4 regions of the Streptomyces sp. NPDC050806 genome follow, and region 1 is predicted to be linked to each of the others. Evidence: riboswitches for the same ligand, from Rfam matches in the RefSeq annotation. Region 1 holds a riboswitch; each other region holds the start of a gene.
What was found. A riboswitch is a leader RNA that binds a small molecule or an ion and turns the genes downstream of it on or off. The one in region 1 is predicted to bind cobalamin.
Positions count from the first base shown of each region.

Region 2: it holds a riboswitch for cobalamin, as region 1 does, so the genes downstream of both, ACZ6WH_RS09610 (cobalamin biosynthesis protein) here and metE (5-methyltetrahydropteroyltriglutamate--homocysteine S-methyltransferase) in region 1, are expected to answer to the same signal.
Region 3: it holds a riboswitch for cobalamin, as region 1 does, so the genes downstream of both, ACZ6WH_RS15585 (ABC transporter substrate-binding protein) here and metE (5-methyltetrahydropteroyltriglutamate--homocysteine S-methyltransferase) in region 1, are expected to answer to the same signal.
Region 4: it holds a riboswitch for cobalamin, as region 1 does, so the genes downstream of both, ACZ6WH_RS33760 (ribonucleoside-diphosphate reductase subunit alpha) here and metE (5-methyltetrahydropteroyltriglutamate--homocysteine S-methyltransferase) in region 1, are expected to answer to the same signal.

Region 1 is NZ_JBVJIF010000005.1:331,218-335,446, reverse strand. Features, by position in the region: gene aceB (malate synthase A) at 1-1,055, shown strand, start outside; gene ACZ6WH_RS17590 (hypothetical protein) at 1,052-1,243, shown strand; cobalamin riboswitch at 1,415-1,633, shown strand; gene metE (5-methyltetrahydropteroyltriglutamate--homocysteine S-methyltransferase) at 1,800-4,118, shown strand; gene ACZ6WH_RS17580 (enoyl-CoA hydratase) at 4,193-4,229, opposite strand, start outside.
Region 2 is NZ_JBVJIF010000003.1:55,463-59,691, reverse strand. Features, by position in the region: gene ACZ6WH_RS09615 (cobyric acid synthase) at 1-624, opposite strand, end outside; gene ACZ6WH_RS09610 (cobalamin biosynthesis protein) at 621-1,589, opposite strand; cobalamin riboswitch at 1,724-1,922, opposite strand; gene ACZ6WH_RS09605 (hypothetical protein) at 2,057-2,305, opposite strand; gene ACZ6WH_RS09600 (inorganic phosphate transporter) at 2,338-3,588, opposite strand; gene ACZ6WH_RS09595 (lysozyme) at 3,771-4,229, opposite strand, start outside.
Region 3 is NZ_JBVJIF010000004.1:630,028-634,256, reverse strand. Features, by position in the region: gene ACZ6WH_RS15590 (FecCD family ABC transporter permease) at 1-1,036, opposite strand, end outside; gene ACZ6WH_RS15585 (ABC transporter substrate-binding protein) at 1,033-2,073, opposite strand; cobalamin riboswitch at 2,139-2,340, opposite strand; gene ACZ6WH_RS15580 (tetratricopeptide repeat protein) at 2,546-3,625, shown strand; gene ACZ6WH_RS15575 (lipase maturation factor family protein) at 3,528-4,229, opposite strand, start outside.
Region 4 is NZ_JBVJIF010000012.1:40,591-44,819, reverse strand. Features, by position in the region: gene ACZ6WH_RS33765 (ribonucleotide-diphosphate reductase subunit beta) at 1-414, opposite strand, end outside; gene ACZ6WH_RS33760 (ribonucleoside-diphosphate reductase subunit alpha) at 504-2,924, opposite strand; cobalamin riboswitch at 3,078-3,210, opposite strand; gene ACZ6WH_RS33755 (GNAT family N-acetyltransferase) at 3,375-3,887, opposite strand; gene mctP (monocarboxylate uptake permease MctP) at 3,969-4,229, opposite strand, start outside.

The DNA.
Region 1 (4,229 bases):
ACGACGGAGCGCCGGTGCCCGCCGCACTCGTCGACTTCGGGCTGTACTTCTTCCACTGCGCACAACACCGGATCGACGCCGGCCAGGGCCCGTACTTCTACCTGCCGAAGCTGGAGAACCGCCACGAGGCCCGGCTGTGGAACGACATCTTCGTCACGGCCCAGGAACTCCTGGGCATTCCGCGGGGCACGGTCCGCGCCACCGTGCTCATCGAGACGATCACCGCCGCGTTCGAGATGGAGGAGATCCTCTACGAACTGCGCGAGCACAGCTCGGGCCTCAACGCGGGCCGCTGGGACTACCTGTTCAGCATCGTCAAGACCTTCGGACACCGCACCGACTTCCTGCTGCCGGACCGCGCGAAGGTGACGATGACCGCTCCGTTCATGCGCGCGTACACGGAGCTGCTGGTACGCACCTGCCACAAACGGGGCGCCCACGCGATCGGGGGCATGGCGGCCCAGGTGCCGAGCAAGGACCCGGCCACTCACGAAGCGGCGCTCGCCAAGGTGCGGCTGGACAAGGAACGCGAGGCGGAGGACGGTTTCGACGGCTCCTGGGTCGCCCATCCCGGCCTCGTGCCGGTGTGCCGCGAGGCGTACGACGGTGTGCTGGGTGACCGGCCCCACCAGATCGACCGGACGCGGGACGACGTGGAGGTGACGGCGGCGCAGCTGCTGTCCGTGCGCCGGATCAGCGAGCGGCCCACCGCGGAAGGCGTGCGTACCAACATCGCGGTCGCCCTGCGGTACTTCGCCGCCTGGCTGCACGGCCGCGGTGCGGTCGCCCTGGACGGTCTCATGGAGGACGCGGCCACCGCCGAGATCGCCCGCGTCCAGATCTGGCAGTGGCTGCGGCACCGGGTCCTGGACCGGGAGACGGTCCTGCGGCTGCTCGACGAGGAAGTCGAGTCGCTCGGCGCCGAGTACCCGTGGGCGCCCGTCGACGAGGTGCGGGAGCTGTTCGAACGCAACGCGCTGGCAAGCCAGTTGCCGCTCTTCTTCACTCCGGACGCCTACACCGCCCACCTCGTGCGCCACGTGGAGCAGCCGTGAGCGCGGGCATCCGGCGCGTCGGGGCCGTCGGCGGCGGGCCGCTGGGCGCGGGCATCGCGGAGGTGTACGCGGGCAGTTCGACCGGACCCGAGCCCCGCCTCGACCAGTCCGGCCGGGGTTTCCCCATGTACGGCCGGGACCGAGATCCCGGCACGTCCGGGCGGAGGGTGCCCGGACCACCGGGCTGAGGGGCCCGGAAGGCACCGCCGGCCGAGGGAACCGGCGAGTGCGCGGGGAACGGGCGGGAAGTGCGCGTGCGGCGCTTCCCGCCCGCTGCCCGTGTCCAGCACCGTGCCCGTGTGTCTCAGCTCACCATCCGAATGACGGACGTGATCCGCCGGGGAGCGGGGGCGGCCCGTAGGGTGTCCGGTGCAGTTGGTTCGCCCCGTCCGCCAGGCGGGATGCGTCGCAAGAGGGAACCCGGTGGAAATCCGGGACTGCCCCGCAGCGGTGTGTGGGAACGACCGCCGTCATACGCACTGGGCCCGAGTGGGCCTGGGAAGCGACGGCCAGTAGATGTCCTCCTCGGTGAGGACGCGCCCATGAGTCCGAAGACCTGCCAGCTGCCCGCGTACGGACGATTCGTACGCGGACATCCCGGTGACCTCGTGGGCGGGTCGGCGTTTCTTACCAGGCGAATGGCCGCGCACTGCCGCGCGAGGCCGTACCGCCCGGTGGGTCACCCCTTCGCGTTCTCGTCCCGTTGCCGGGATCTCAGGGATTCATCTCGCGAAGGAGATCTCCGTGACAGCGAAGTCCGCAGCCGCGGCAGCACGGGCCACCGTGTACGGCTACCCGCGCCAGGGCCAGAACCGGGAACTGAAGAAGGCGATCGAGGGGTACTGGAAGGGCCGCGTCACCGCCGCCGAGCTCCGCGCCACCGCCGCCGAGCTGCGCCGCACCAACTGGCGGCAGCTGGCCGACGCCGGCATCGACGAGGTCCCGACCGGCGACTTCTCGTACTACGACCACGTGCTGGACATCACCGTCATGGTGGGTGCCGTACCCGACCGCCACCGCGACGCCGTCGCAGCGGACCGCCTCGACGGCTACTTCGCGATGGCGCGCGGTACGCGGGACGTCGCACCGCTGGAGATGACCAAGTGGTTCGACACCAACTACCACTACCTGGTCCCCGAGCTGGGTCCGGACACGGTGTTCTCCGCCGACTCCGCCAAGCAGGTCGCCGAGCTGAAGGAAGCCGTCGCCCTGGGCCTGACGGCCCGTCCGGTCCTGGTCGGCCCGGTCACCTATCTGCTCCTCGCCAAGCCGGCGCCCGGTGTGGCCGCCGGCTTCGATCCGCTGACGCTGCTGGACCGGCTGCTCCCCGTCTACGCCGAGGTCCTCGCCGACCTGCGTGCCGCCGGCGCCGAGTGGGTACAGCTGGACGAGCCCGCCCTGGTACAGGACCGCACCCCGGCCGAGCTGAACGCCGCCGAGCGTGCCTACCGTGACCTGGGCGCCCTCACCGACCGCCCGAAGCTGCTGATCGCCACGTACTTCGACCGCCTCGGCAACGCGCTGCCGGTGCTCGCGAAGACGCCCGTCGAGGGCCTCGCCCTGGACTTCACCGGGGCGGCCGCCGCCAACCTGGACGCCCTCGCCGCCGTCGGCGGGCTGCCGGGCAAGCGGCTGGTCGCCGGTGTGGTCAACGGCCGCAACATCTGGGTCAACGACCTGGAGAACTCGCTCGCCACGCTCGGCACGCTCCTCGGCCTCGCCGACCGCGTCGACGTGTCGGCCTCCTGCTCCCTGCTGCACGTCCCCCTCGACACGGGCGCCGAGCGGGACATCGCACCGCAGATCCTGCGCTGGCTCGCCTTCGCCCGCCAGAAGACCACCGAGATCGTCACCCTCGCCAAGGGCCTCGCCCAGGGTACGGACACGATCGCGGCCGAACTCGCCGCCAACCGCGCCGACCTGGCCTCCCGCGCCGGCTCCCCCATCACCCGCGACCCGGCCGTACGCTCCCGTACCGCGGCCGTCACGGCGGCCGACGGCCGGCGCTCCCAGCCGTACGCCCGACGGGCCGCTGCCCAGCGCGCCCACCTCGGCCTGCCCCTGCTGCCGACGACCACCATCGGCTCCTTCCCTCAGACCGGCGAGGTGCGCACCGCCCGCGCCGACCTGCGTGCGGGCCGCATCGACACGGCCGGCTACGAGGAGCGCATCAAGGCGGAGATCCAGGAGGTCATCTCCTTCCAGGAGAAGGCAGGGCTGGATGTGCTGGTGCACGGCGAGGCCGAGCGCAACGACATGGTCCAGTACTTCGCGGAGCAGCTCACCGGCTACCTCGCGACGCAGCACGGCTGGGTCCAGTCGTACGGCACCCGCTACGTCCGCCCGCCGATCCTGGCCGGTGACATCTCCCGTCCCGAGCCCATGACGGTGCGCTGGACGGAGTACGCCCGGTCCCTCACCGACCGCCCGGTCAAGGGCATGCTCACCGGCCCGGTCACCATGCTCGCCTGGTCCTTCGTCCGAGACGACCAGTCCCTCGCCGACACCGCCCGGCAGGTTGCGCTCGCGCTGCGCGACGAGGTGGGCGACCTGGAGACGGCGGGCACCTCCGTCATCCAGGTGGACGAACCGGCACTGCGCGAGACCCTGCCACTGCGCGCCGCCGACCATCCCGCCTACCTGGCGTGGGCGACCGAGGCGTTCCGGCTCACCACCAGTGGTGTGCGCCCTGACACGCAGATCCACACGCACATGTGCTACGCGGAGTTCGGCGACATCGTCCAGGCCATCGACGACCTCGACGCCGATGTCATCAGCCTGGAGGCCGCCCGCTCGCACATGCAGGTCGCGCGCGAGCTGGCCGCCCACGGCTACCCGCGCGAGGCCGGGCCCGGTGTGTACGACATCCACTCCCCGCGCGTGCCCAGCGCCGAGGAGTCGGCCGCGCTGCTCCGCACCGGCCTGGAGGCGATCCCCGCCGAACGGCTGTGGGTCAACCCCGACTGCGGCCTGAAGACCCGCGGCTGGTCCGAGACCCGCGCCTCGCTGGAGAACCTGGTCGCCGCGGCCCGCACCGTCCGCGGCGAGCTGCCCGCGCGCTGATTCCGGTGAACCGCTGACGGTCCTCCCGGACCGGCGTACTTCGGTACGCGCGTCCGGGAGGACCTGAGGAAGCGTCAGCGGTGGCGGAACTCCGGTGGCCGTTTGTCGGCG
Region 2 (4,229 bases), on a different contig from region 1:
GCCGCGGAACTTGTTCACCAGGAAGCCCGCGAGGTGCGCCTGGTCGGCCTCGGACAGCAGCGCCGTCGTACCGAAGAAGGACGCGAAGACCCCGCCGCGGTCGATGTCGCCGACGACGACCACGGGGAGGCCCGCGGCGCGCGCGAGCCCCATGTTCACGATGTCGGTCCGGCGCAGGTTGATCTCGGCCGGGCTGCCCGCGCCCTCGCAGATCACCGCGTCGTGCGTACGGCGCAGCTCGGTCAGGCAGTCGGTGACCGTGCCGAGCAGCTTCTCCTGGCGCCCGGAGTGGTAGCCTCGCGCGCTCAGCTCGCCGACCGGCCTGCCCAGCAGCACGACCTGGCTGCTGCGGTCGCTGCCGGGCTTGAGCAGCACCGGGTTCATCAGCGCGGTCGGCTCGACCCGGGCCGCCGCGGCCTGCATGGCCTGCGCCCGCCCGATCTCCGCGCCCTCGCGCGTCACATACGAATTGAGCGACATGTTCTGGGCCTTGAAGGGCGCCACCTTGACGCCCTTGCGCGCCAGCCAGCGGCAGATGCCCGCCGTCACCACGCTCTTGCCCGCGTCCGACGTCGTCCCCGCGACCAGCAGTCCGCCGCCGGGCCTTTCCCGCGCTCCGCTCACCGCGGCCTCCTCGTCCCTCGCGCCGCGCGCACCGCGCCCACGGCGATCCGCGCCCCGACCGTCGTCGCCAGCGCCAGCGCGCTCACCCGGCGCGACAGGCGCACCGCACGCGCGATGTCGGCCCCCTCGACCGCGCGGGCACCGCCGTTGAGCACCGGGCGGTGCTCGACCCGTCCCGCGTACGCCAGCGTGCCGCCCAGCCGTACGCCCAGCGCCCCGGCGAACGACGCCTCCACGGGGCCCGCGTTGGGGCTCGGGTGCCGCTTGCCGTCGGCCCGCCGGCTGCGCCACGCGCCGCGCGGATCGGGCCCGGCGGCGGTGGCCAGCAGGGCGGTCAGCCGCGCCCCGGGCCAGCCCGCCACGTCGTCCAGCCGGGCCGAGGCCCAGCCGTACCGGCGGTAGCGGTCGGACTTGTGCCCCACCATCGCGTCCAGCGTGTTCACCGCGCGGAAGGCGACCAGGCCCGGCACACCGCCGACGGCGCCCCAGACCAGCGCGCCCACGACCGCGTCGGAGGTGTTCTCGGCGACGGACTCCACGACGGCGCGGGCCATCTGCGGCCCGTCCAGCGCCTGCGGGTCGCGGCCGCACAGGTGCGGCAGCCGCTCGCGCGCCACGTCGAGATCGCCGGCTTCCAGCGCGCCGCCGATGGCGCGCGCCTCGCGGCCCAGCGTCGTACCGCCCAGCACGGCCCAGGTGGCGGCGGCGGTCAGCGCGATGCGGGCGGGGGCGCAGCGGCGTACGGAACGGGAGAGCAGGGCGGCGCCCAGCGCTGCCCCACCGGCGCACAGCGCGGTGTGCGCCGCGCCGTATCCGCGGTGGTCGCGCCACAGCCCGCGCTCCACGGCGGCCGCTGCCCGCCCGAAGGCGGCCACCGGGTGACCGCGGCGCGGATCGCCCACGGCCAGGTCGCCGAGAAAGCCCAGAGCCGCGCCGCACGCATAGGTGGCGTGTTCGGCACGCATCGTCGGATCAGCCCGCCGTCGTGCCTCGGCGGGACGGCCGGCCGCGGTCGCGTGCCGGGCGTACGGCGGAGGGCAGGGGTCTCGGCTCGGAGCCCGGCATGGCGTGTGTCCTCACTCAGGGTCCGCGCCCTGGCTCGACGTGACCGGCGACGAGAGTCTCCTGGCTCCCGGATCGACGCTTCCCCCGGCCTTCCAGCCCGTGCCTGTGGCGGGCCGTGGCTTCTTCTGGAGGAGCGCTCCCCGGTGACAGTGGCGGGACCGCGCCGGATTCTCACCGGACTTCCTCATCTGTCGCCGAATGGCACCGGGCAGTCCACCACGTGCCGCGAAAGCCGTCAACTCACCCTTGACCTGCGACGCAGGCGTATGCCGGTCCGTGTGGCCGACACCACAGGCCGGGGACACGCGAAGGCGCCCGGCGGCCGCGGAGTACGCGGCGCCGGGCGCCTTCGGGTGCGGTGCGGGGGTCAGCCGGCGACGATCAGGAAGATGCCGTAGCCGACGGCCGCGAGGCAGAGCGTGAAGCAGGCGTACCCGCCGGCGCGGGCGACGGCCGAGGAGCCGCCGGCGGCGACCGCGGTGGCGCCCGTCCCGCCCTCCTGCGGGGCCTTGCGGGACGTCCCCACGATGCCCAGGGTGAACAGGCCCACCATGCCGACGGTCACCACGAGCGTGGTGCCGAAGACCTGGCCGAGTGCAGCCCAGTCGATGTTCATGGCGTCGGTTCCTTAACGCGAGCGGCCGGCGGTCAGCGGACGGCCGTGGTGGCGGGGGAGCGCTTGGCGGACTGCGCCGGGATGCCGTCGATGGTGCCGGCTCCGGCCGTGGTCGCGCCCGCGGGCGGCGGGGAGACGGTCTGGAGCGCGGTGGTGACGACACCGGCCGGCTCGACGGGCTCCACGTCGTTGACGTTGCTGTGGTCCACCGGCTTGCGGCGGGAGGCGGCCCAGATGGCACCGCAGATCGCGAGGCCCAGCACGGCGACGGTGGTGACGCCCCAGGTGCCCTGGCCCGCCAGGAAGGCGGCGCCCGCGGCGACCAGGCCGGCGGCCGGCAGGGTCAGGCCCCAGGCGATCACCATGCGGCCCGCGGTGGACCAGCGCACCACGCCGCCCTTCTTGCCCAGGCCCGAGCCCATGACCGAGCCCGAGCAGACCTGGGTGGTGGAGAGCGCGAAGCCGAGGTGCGAGGAGGCCAGGATCGTGACGGCGGCGCCGGTCTGGGCGGCGAAGCCCTGCGGCGGCTGGATGTCGGTGATGCCCTTGCCCATCGTGCGGATGATCCGCCAGCCGCCCAGGTACGTGCCGAGGGCGATGGCGAGGCCGGCCGAGGCGATGACCCACATCGGCGGGTCGGCCTGCGGGGCGAGCGCGCCGCCGGTGATCAGCGCGAGGGTGATGACGCCCATCGTCTTCTGGGCGTCGTTGGTGCCGTGGGCGAGGGAGACCAGGGCGGCCGAGGCGATCTGCCCGGCGCGGTAGCCCTTCGCGGTGTCCTGCTCGGCGCGGTTGCGGGCCAGCCGGTAGGTGAGCCGGGTGGCGAAGGTCGCGGCGAGGCCCGCGACGATCGGCGCGGCCACGGCCGGGATGAGGACCTTCATGACGACGGCGTCCCCGTTGACCCCGCTCATGCCGACGGACACCAGGGTCGCGCCGATCAGGCCGCCGAAGAGGGCGTGCGAGGAGCTGGAGGGGAGACCGGCGAGCCAGGTCAGGAGGTTCCAGACGATGGCACCGACGAGGCCGGCGAAGATCACCTCTGGTCTGATGCCGGCGCCTTCGTCGATGATGCCGCCGGAAATGGTCTTGGCGACCTCCACGGAGAGGAATGCGCCGACGAGATTCAGCACCGCCGACATCGCCACCGCGGTCTTGGGCTTCAGTGCCCCGGTGGAGATGGTGGTGGCCATGGCGTTGGCCGTGTCGTGGAAGCCGTTCGTGAAGTCGAACACCAAGGCCGTGACGATCACGATCCCGATGAGAAGCGTGATGTGTTCCATTCACCCAGGCAATCAGTTCGATGGTCAGTGACGCGAGCGACCGTACGGAGGGTGGGTGAACGGAAGATGAACGACAACGGGCCTGGTGGTGACGCCCCCGCCGTTTTCGTGCGGAGGCGTCTCACCCGTCACTTGTGGTTCATTCCGCGGTGCCTTTGACGTGCTTGGGGCACCGCTCCGGTCTAGCCGCCGGCGAACCTGCGGAGCTGTCCGTAGGAGCCGTTCCAGGCGTTCTGATCGCCGGGCAGCGCGCCCTTGTTCGAGTACTGCCAGATGCTCAGGAAGGACCACCCCTTCGGCAGAGCGCCCGGCTCGCCGTGCCACGATGCCAGCCACAGCGGGTGGCTCTGCGCGAAGGCGCCGCTGCCGCCGGTGCAGGTGTTCCACCAGCGGGTGGTCGTGTAGATCACCGGCCGGCGTCCGGTCTGCCGTTTGATCTCGTCGCTGAAGTCCCAGATCCAGGCGACCATCTTCTTCTTGCTCACGCCGTAGCACTTGTGTTTCTTGCTGTACGGGTTGTGCTCGATGTCCAGGGCCGGCGGCAGCGTCCAGCCGTCCGCCGTCCAGCCGCCGCCGTTGCGCAGGAAGTACCGCGCCTGGGCCGCGCCGGAGGACTGGTTGGGCACCGCGAAGTGGTACGC
Region 3 (4,229 bases), on a different contig from region 1:
GGGTGCGGTACAGGACGAGGACGAAAGCGGGCACGCCGATCAGCGAGGTGACCACGCCCACCGGGACCTCCTGCGGGTCCAGCACCGTGCGGGCGAGCGTGTCGATCCAGATGAGGAACACCGCCCCGGCCAGCGCGGTGACCGGCAGCAGCCTGCCGTGGCCCGGTCCGGTGAGGGCGCGTGCGGCGTGCGGCAGCACCAGGCCGACGAAGCCGATCGCTCCGGCCGAGCTGACCAGCGCGGCGGTCAGCAGCGCGGTGGTGGACAGCAGGATCCACCGGGTGCGGGTCACGGAGACGCCCAGCGCGGCCGCCGCGTCCTGCCCGAACGCGAACGCGTCGAGCGACCTGGCGTGCCCGAGGCAGACCACCAGGGCCACCGCCAGCGCGGCCAGACACAGGCAGACGTCCGTCCAGCCGGCCCCGCCGAGCGAGCCGAGGAGCCAGAACAGCACGCCGCGCGTGGTCTCCGCGTCGGCCGCCGTCAGCACGATGAAGGAGGTGAGCGCGGAGAACAGCTGCATGGCCGCGACACCGGAGAGCACCACCCGGTCCGTGGATCCGCCGAGTACGTGACTGAGCAGCAGGACCAGCGCGAAGGCGCACACGGCGCCCACGAACGCACCGCCGGAGAGCGACAGCGCTCCACCGCCCACGCCGAGTACGACGATCATGACCGCGCCGGTCGAGGCGCCGGACGAGACGCCCAGGACGAAGGGGTCGGCGAGCGGGTTGCGCAGCAGCGACTGCATGACCGCGCCGCACACGGCCAGCCCGGCGCCGCACACCGCCGCGAGCAGGGTGCGGGGGAGCCGCAGGTTCCACACGATCCCGTCCCGGATGGGGGTCAGGTCACCGTGCCCCCGGCCCAGGTGGGCCGCCACCGTGGACCAGACGTCACCGACCCCGATGTCCGCCGGGCCGATGGTGATGGCCACGGCGACGGACGCGCAGAGCGCCGCGAGCCCGGCCGCCCAGGCCAGGGCCTGCCGCAGCCCGCGTATCGCGGCCGGTGCGGCGGGCCGCGCCGGGGTCACTTGTCGAGTCCGTGGCTGCGCAGCGCCGCCGCGACCTTCTCCACGGCCTCGACGGTGCGGATGGTGGGGTTCATCGACTGGCCGCTGAGCAGCACGTACCGCTTGTGCCTGACCGCGTCCATGTTCTTGGTGACCGGGTTCTCCGAGAGGAACTCGATCTTCTTCGCGGCGGTCTCGGCCGTCTCCGACCTGCGGGTGAGGTCGCCGATCACCAGGACGGCGGGGTTGCGGTCCGCGACGGTCTCCCAGTTGATCTGCGGCCACTCCTCGTGGGTGTCGTCGAAGACGTTCTTGGCGCCGAGCGCCCGGGTGACGGCGCCGGGGGCGCCGCAACAGCCCGCCATGTAGGGCGACTCGGAGTTGGCGAACCAGTACAGCATCGTGACGTCATGGGCGTCGATGCCGGCGGTGGCCTTCTTCACCCGTGCCTTCAGGCCGTCGACGAGCCGCTCGCCGCGCTCCTCGACGCCGAAGATCCTGGCCAGGTCGCGGACCTCGCCGTAGACGACGTCCATGGTCACCGGCTTCGTGCGGGACCCGTCGCCGTCGCCGCCGTTGTCCTTGCCGGTGCAGTCGCTGGGGGAGAGGTACGTCGGTACGCCCAGCTCGTCGAACTGCCCTCGCGTGGCCACCCCGCCCTTGCCGAGGGTGGAGGCGAACGAGGCAGCGACGAAGTCGGGCTCGGTGGCCAGCACCTCCTCGAAGGACGGGCCGTTGTCGGCCAGCCGCTCGACCGTGGAATCGGCCCTCTCCAGGCCCTTGAGCACCGGGTCGGTCCAGGTGGCGGTGCCCACCATGCGGTCGGCCAGACCGAGGGAGAGCATGATCTCCGTCGTTCCCTGGTTGAGGGAGACGGCGCGCTTCGGGGGGCCGTCGACGCGCACCTTCCGCCCGCAGTTGTCGAGGGAGACGGACCGGCCGGCGCTCCCGCCCTTGGCGGAGCCCTCCGTCGGCGAGGCGCCACCGCCGCATCCGGCGAGCAGCGCGGTGGCCACCAGGAAAACGGCGGCACGACGGACGGGGTGCGGGAGCGGCACGGGAGTTCCTTCGGCGTCGAGGGCTCTTGCGCGAAGCCCGGTCTGCGGTGTTCCCCCGGCACGGCCGGCGCCGGAGGCCGCCAGCAGGTCTTCGGACTCGGGCTCATCCGGACGGAACGCCTTCCCGGACCGCGTACGCCGTCCAGTGGCAGATGTCCCGCCCGTCACCCTCACCGCTGCGCGTCAGTTCCGGATTCGCACCGGATTCCCTGACCCGTACAGGTGCACATGCACATGCAAGGTACGACTGGCTCCGGCAAGCTACCACAGGCCCATGTGGCCACCGCGGCGACGGCTGCCCCCCCTGTGACTCCTCCCCCTAGGGGACGCCCCGTACATCTCCAGAGTGATCGGCAGCGCGGCCGTACATCCCGAGAGCGACCGGGATAACCGCAGGTGGGGGGACGTCCGGCGGCTTCCTCGGCACATAGCGTCGGTGCCTGACCGACGCAAGTGACCAGGAGGACTCGGGATGTACGGGAAGGCATTCGCTCCGGAGTATCAAGGGGAGCTGGGGGCGGAGTTGAGTGTCAACTCCTCGTACGAGGACGTGCTCGTCGCCGCGCGGCGCGCACGGGACGCGGCCGGGGGGCCGGGGGACGCCGCACGGGCCGCGCTCGCCGAGGCGGAGGCCGGACGGCGGCTCGGGAGGGTGGCCGAGGCCGAGGCCGCGTGGCGGGCCAGCTACCGGAGCGCGCGGACGGCGGGGGAGCCCGGCAGCATGGCGTGGGCGCTGTGGAGCGGCGGCACGCTCGCCCGCCAGTGCGGGCGGCTCGCGCTCGCGCGCCGGCTGCTCGCGGCGGCCGTCGCGTTCGCCGAACCGAGCGGCGACCGCCTCGCGCACGGCTACGCGCTCGCCGGGCTCGCCGAGACCGGCCGCATACAGGGGGACTACGAGGCCGTCGCGGAGCTGCACGAAGAGCTGCTGGCACAGGCCAGGGCGCACGGTGAGGCGCGGCACATGGTGTGGGCGATGTCGGGGATCGCGCAGATGCACCGCAACACCGGCGGATACGCGGAGGCCCTGGCGCTGTTCGAGGAGTCGGCGCAGGTCGCCGAGCGGGCCGAGGACTGGCGGGGGCTCGCCTGGTCGCTGCGGGGCGTGGCCGACGTACGGTCCGTGCTGGGGGAGACCGAGGAGGCGCTGCGGCTGCTCGGCCGGGGCGAGGCCCTCTGCCGGGAGCTGGACCTCGCGGGGGCGCTGGCCTACAACCGCAAGATGCGCGGCAACGTGCTGTACCGGGCCGGGCGGTACGAGGAGGCCGCCGTGGTCTACAGCGGCGCGCTGGCGGAGTTCCGGTCGATGTCCGAACCGCGGGGCACGGCGCTCGCGCGGCTGGGGCTGGTGAAGTCCCGGGCGCACCTGGGGTGGCCGTACGACGAGGTGGCCGCCGAGCTGGACGACGTCGAGCGCGAGGTCACCCGGATCGGGCTGCGGCACGCCCGGGACATGGTCAGGTCCTTCCGCGCAGAGCTGTCGGCGGAAAGAACTGCCGTACCGGCTCCCGGTGCCACCACGCCCCGGTCTCCCGCAGTTCCCGCCAGGTTGTGAAGCGGTAGCGGTAGAACTGGGCGCGTACGTGGCGGGGCGGCGCGTCCGGGAAGGGGTTCCGGCGCAGCAGCCGCACGGTGTCCGGGTCGTTTTCCAGCAGTCGCTCCAGGAAGGGGCCGAACCAGCGGCTCGCGTAGCCCGGCGACAGCGCCGCGAACCACATCAGCCAGTCCAGCCGCAGGTGGTACGGGGCGAACGGGCGCGGCATCCGGCGCACGTCCCCCGGCTTGCCCTTGAAGTCGTACTCCCGCCACTCGGTGGCATCGGTGATCACCTCGTCCGCCGTGCCCTCGACGACCACCTCGTGCCGGACGCGGGTGACGGAACCGAAGGCGCCGTACGAGTTGACCAGGTGCAGCGGCTCGTACGAGGTGTTCATTCGCTGCTGCCGGGAGACCAGATTGTGGGCCGGGCGGTAGCTGAGCACGAGGACGGCCGCGGTCACGGCGAGGACCACGACCTCGTACCAGAGCGGGGGCGGGGCGAGGCCGGCGGGCGGGCCCGCGAGACCGCCGAGGCCGAGCGCCGAGGCGTCCACGACCGGGACGGCGATCACGATCGTCAGCCAGTTCAGCCAGGCGAAGTTGCCCGAGAGCACCAGCCA
Region 4 (4,229 bases), on a different contig from region 1:
CCGGTCGATGGACTCGACCGAGTCCATCCACTTGAAGCAGAACTCCGCCTTCTCCCGGATGGAGGGGATGTTCTCCACCGCGGCGAACGCGGCGGCGCGGTCGTCCGGGTCGGGCAGGTAGGTGTCCAGCAGCGTCAGATAGAACTGGACGTGCACGGCCTCCTCGAAGAGCTGACGGCTCAAGTACAGCCGCGCCTCGGGGGAGTTGATGTGCTTGTAGAGCGTCAGCACGAGGTTGTTCGCCACGATCGAGTCGCCGGTCGCGAAGAAGGCGACCAGCCGGCCGATCATGTGCTGCTCACCCGGGGAGAGCTTGGCGAGGTCGGCCACGTCGGAGTGGAGATCGACCTCCTCCACGGTCCAGGTGTTCTTGATCGCGTCACGGTAGCGGTCGTAGAAGTCCGGGTACCGCATCGGCCGCAGCGTCAGCTCGAAGCCCGGGTCGAGCAGGTTCTTCACGGCTCCGGCGGCCGTGTTCACGGTGGTCTTCTCGGCGGCGGTGGTCACTGGCAGGCCTCGCAGGATTCGGGGTTTTCCAGGGAGCAGGCGATCGCCTCGGGGTCGGTCGCCTGCTGGGGGACGGGAGCGGCGGCGGTCGCCGCACGCGCTGACTGTGCGATCCGGGTGGCAGGACGCGACCGCAGGTAGTACGTGGTCTTGATGCCGCGTTTCCAGGCGTACGCGTACATCGAGCTGAGCTTGCCGATGGTCGGCGCCGCCATGAAGAGGTTCAGGGACTGGCTCTGGTCCAGGTACGGCGTGCGGTCGGCGGCCATGTCGATCAGCGCACGCTGCGGGACCTCCCAGGCGGTGCGGTACAGCGCGCGGATCTCCTCGGGAATCCACGGCACGTCCTGCACCGAGCCGTTGCCCTCGCGCAGCGCCTCACGGGTCCGCGCGTCCCAGCTGCCCGCCTTCTTCAGGTCCTCCACCAGGTAGGCGTTGACCTGCAGGAACTCCCCGCTCAGCGTCTCGCGCTTGAAGAGGTTGGAGACCTGCGGCTCGATGCACTCGTACACGCCCGCGATCGACGCGATGGTCGCGGTCGGCGCGATCGCCAGCAGGAGCGAGTTCCGCATCCCGGTCCGCGCGATACGGGAGCGCAGCGCGGCCCACCGGTCCGCCCAGCGCGGCTCGGCGTTCGGGTAGTGGTCCGGGTGCAGCACACCGCGCGCCGTACGCGTCGCCGACCAGTTCGGGTGCGGCCCGTGCCGCTCCGCCAGGCCGGCGGACGCCTCGTACGCCGCGAGCATGATCCGCTCGGAGATCCGGGTGGACAGCTCACGCGCCTCCGGCGAGTCGAACGGCAGCCGCAGCCGGAAGAAGACGTCCTGCAGCCCCATCAGCCCGAGGCCCACCGGACGCCAGCGCGAGTTGGACGCACCGGCCTGCTCGGTCGGGTAGAAGTTGATGTCCACGACACGGTCGAGGAAGGTCACGGCCGTACGGACCGTGGTGTCCAGCTTCGCCCAGTCCATCTCGCCGTCGGCGCCCAGGTGCGCCGCCAGGTTCACGGACCCGAGGTTGCACACGGCCGTCTCGCCGTCGTCCGTGACCTCCAGGATCTCCGTGCACAGGTTCGAGGAGTGCACGACCCGGCCCGGCTCCGCCGTCTGGTTCGCGGTCCGGTTCGCGGCGTCCTTGAAGGTCATCCAGCCATTGCCGGTCTGCGCCAGCGTCCGCATCATCCGCGCGTACAGCGTGCGGGCCGGCACCGCCTTGACGGCCTTCCCCTCGGCCTCCGCCTTCCGGTACGCGGCGTCGAACTCCGCGCCGTACAGATCCACCAGCTCCGGCGCGTCCACCGGCGAGAACAGCGACCAGTCCCGGTCCGCCTCCACCCGGCGCATGAACTCGTCCGGGATCCAGTGCGCGAGGTTCAGATTGTGCGTACGCCGCGCCTCCTCACCCGTGTTGTCCCGCAGCTCCAGGAACTCCTCGATGTCCGCGTGCCAGGTCTCCAGGTACACACAGGCCGCGCCCTTGCGGCGGCCGCCCTGGTTCACGGCCGCGACCGAGGCGTCCAGCGTGCGCAGGAACGGCACGATGCCGTTGGAGTGCCCGTTGGTGCCGCGGATCAGCGAACCGCGGGCGCGCACCCGGGAGTACGACAGACCGATGCCGCCCGCGTGCTTCGAGAGGCGCGCGACCTGGTGGTACCGGTCGTAGATCGAGTCCAGCTCGTCCAGCGGCGAGTCCAGCAGATAGCAGGAGGACATCTGCGGGTGGCGGGTGCCGGAGTTGAAGAGCGTGGGGGAGGAGGGCAGGTAGGAGAGCGTGCTGGTCAGCGCGTACAGCTCGGCGACGTCCGCGAGCGCCCGCTCGGAGTGGTCCTCGGCCAGGCCGCACGCCACCCGCAGCAGGAAGTGCTGCGGCGTCTCGATGACCTTGCGGGTGAGCGGGTGCCGCAGCAGATAGCGGGAGTACACCGTGCGCAGGCCGAAGTAGCCGAAACGGTCGTCGGCGCCGTCCGTGAGCGCCCGGTCGACCAGTGCGTCCAGCGCGGCGGCGTGCGCGGTGACGAACTCGGCCGTGGAGTCGGCGATCAGCCCCTCGCGGTGACCCGTGGCGACCGAAGCGGCGAAGCCCGTCGCGCCCTGGCTCGCGGCCTCCTCGGCGATCGCGGCCGTGAGCAGCCGGGCGGCCAGCTTGGAGTACTGCGGCTCGTCGCCGATCAGCCCCGCGGCGGCCTCCATCGCCAGCTCCCGCAGCTCCGCCTCGTCCGAACCGGCGTGCCGGCCGCGCAGCGCGGCCGCCGCGACCTTGCCCGGGTCGGTGGCCGGCAGGTCGGCGGTGAGGTCGGTCAGGGTGCGCAGCAGGGCCGTACCGGGAGCGTCATCGGGCCGCTCGGCCACCGTCCGAGGGGCCTGTGCCTCCTGTGCCGCTTGCGCCTCTTGTGCTGACTCCGCTGGCGCGATGGTCACCTTGTGCTCTCCTCACTCGGCTGGGGCCGGGGAAGAGCGGAGGAGGCGTACGGGCAGCCGCGCCGGACGCCATGCCGGGCACGCGGACACACCACGCAGCGTCCACCGGCCCAACCCGCGGAGCCCGGACGTCTCGACGCCCGTGCCGGGACGGCTGCGGGCGTACCGTCGGCAGGTCATCGGACTCGCGAGCGGGCGGAAAATACCCACTCGACACACCGTTGCGGGACAGTTCCGGATTCGCACCGGATTCCCCTGCGGCGACAGCGAGGACGAGCATACATCTTGTGCCGCCCCTCGCGGCCATCCCTACATCTTGTGTCGCTGCGCTGCTGTGCGTACCGCGGTACGCACGGATGGTCACGGCCCGCTGTCGGCCGCGCGGGCAGGCGGCAGCGCGGCCGCGCGGCGCCTGCGGAGACCCGGCCCCCGGACGTCAGCTCCGGCGTGTCAGCGCTCGGTTGTCAGATCCCGGGCGTACGTCAGCAGGGTGCCGAGACCCGGCACCGGCGACCAGTCGCGCTCCGGCGTCCGGGTGAACCCCAGTCGCCCGTAGAGGCGGTGGGCGCCGTGCATCGCACGCTGCGTGGACAGCACCAGCCGCCCACAGCCCGGCGTGTCCCGCGCACGGTCCAGACATGCCCGTACCAGCGCCTCGCCCACGCCCCGGCCACGCGCCTCCTTCGCCACCGCCAGCATCCTGAACTCCGCCTCGCCCGGCCCCGCGATGTCCGCCCACGGCCCGCCCGCCGCCACGAACGTCACCCCGCCCAGCACCTCGCCCTCCGCCACGGCCACCAGCACCTCCGCCTCGGCCGCCCGGCGCGCCACGTCCCGCAGCACGGGCAGGTACGCGTCGTCCTCCCCGAAGTCGAGCAGCCCGTCCCCGAGGTACGCCTGCGCCGTGATCTCACCCAGTCGCGCGTGCTCCGCCGCCCGTATCCCCCTGATCACGAAGTCCATGGCCGTCAGTGTGCACCAGGGGCACGACAACGGGCCGCCGGTTTTCACCGGCGGCCCGTCGGCCTCACGAATGCGGCGGAATCAGTGCGCGGAACCCGCCGTGGCCGGCGGCAGATCCACCTGGACGCCCTTGTCGCCCGCGTCCGCCGTGTAGTCCTCCGGCGAGGTCTCGTCGATGCCGGCCGGCGCCTTCGCGGCCCGCAGTACGATCGTCAGCACGAGTGTGACCAGGACGTTCAGCACGAACGCGGTCAGGCCGATGTAGCCGATCTCGCCGATGCCGGGAATCTCCGCGTTCGAGCCGCCGAAGTGCTTCTGCGTCGGGCTGGCCACGCCGTACGC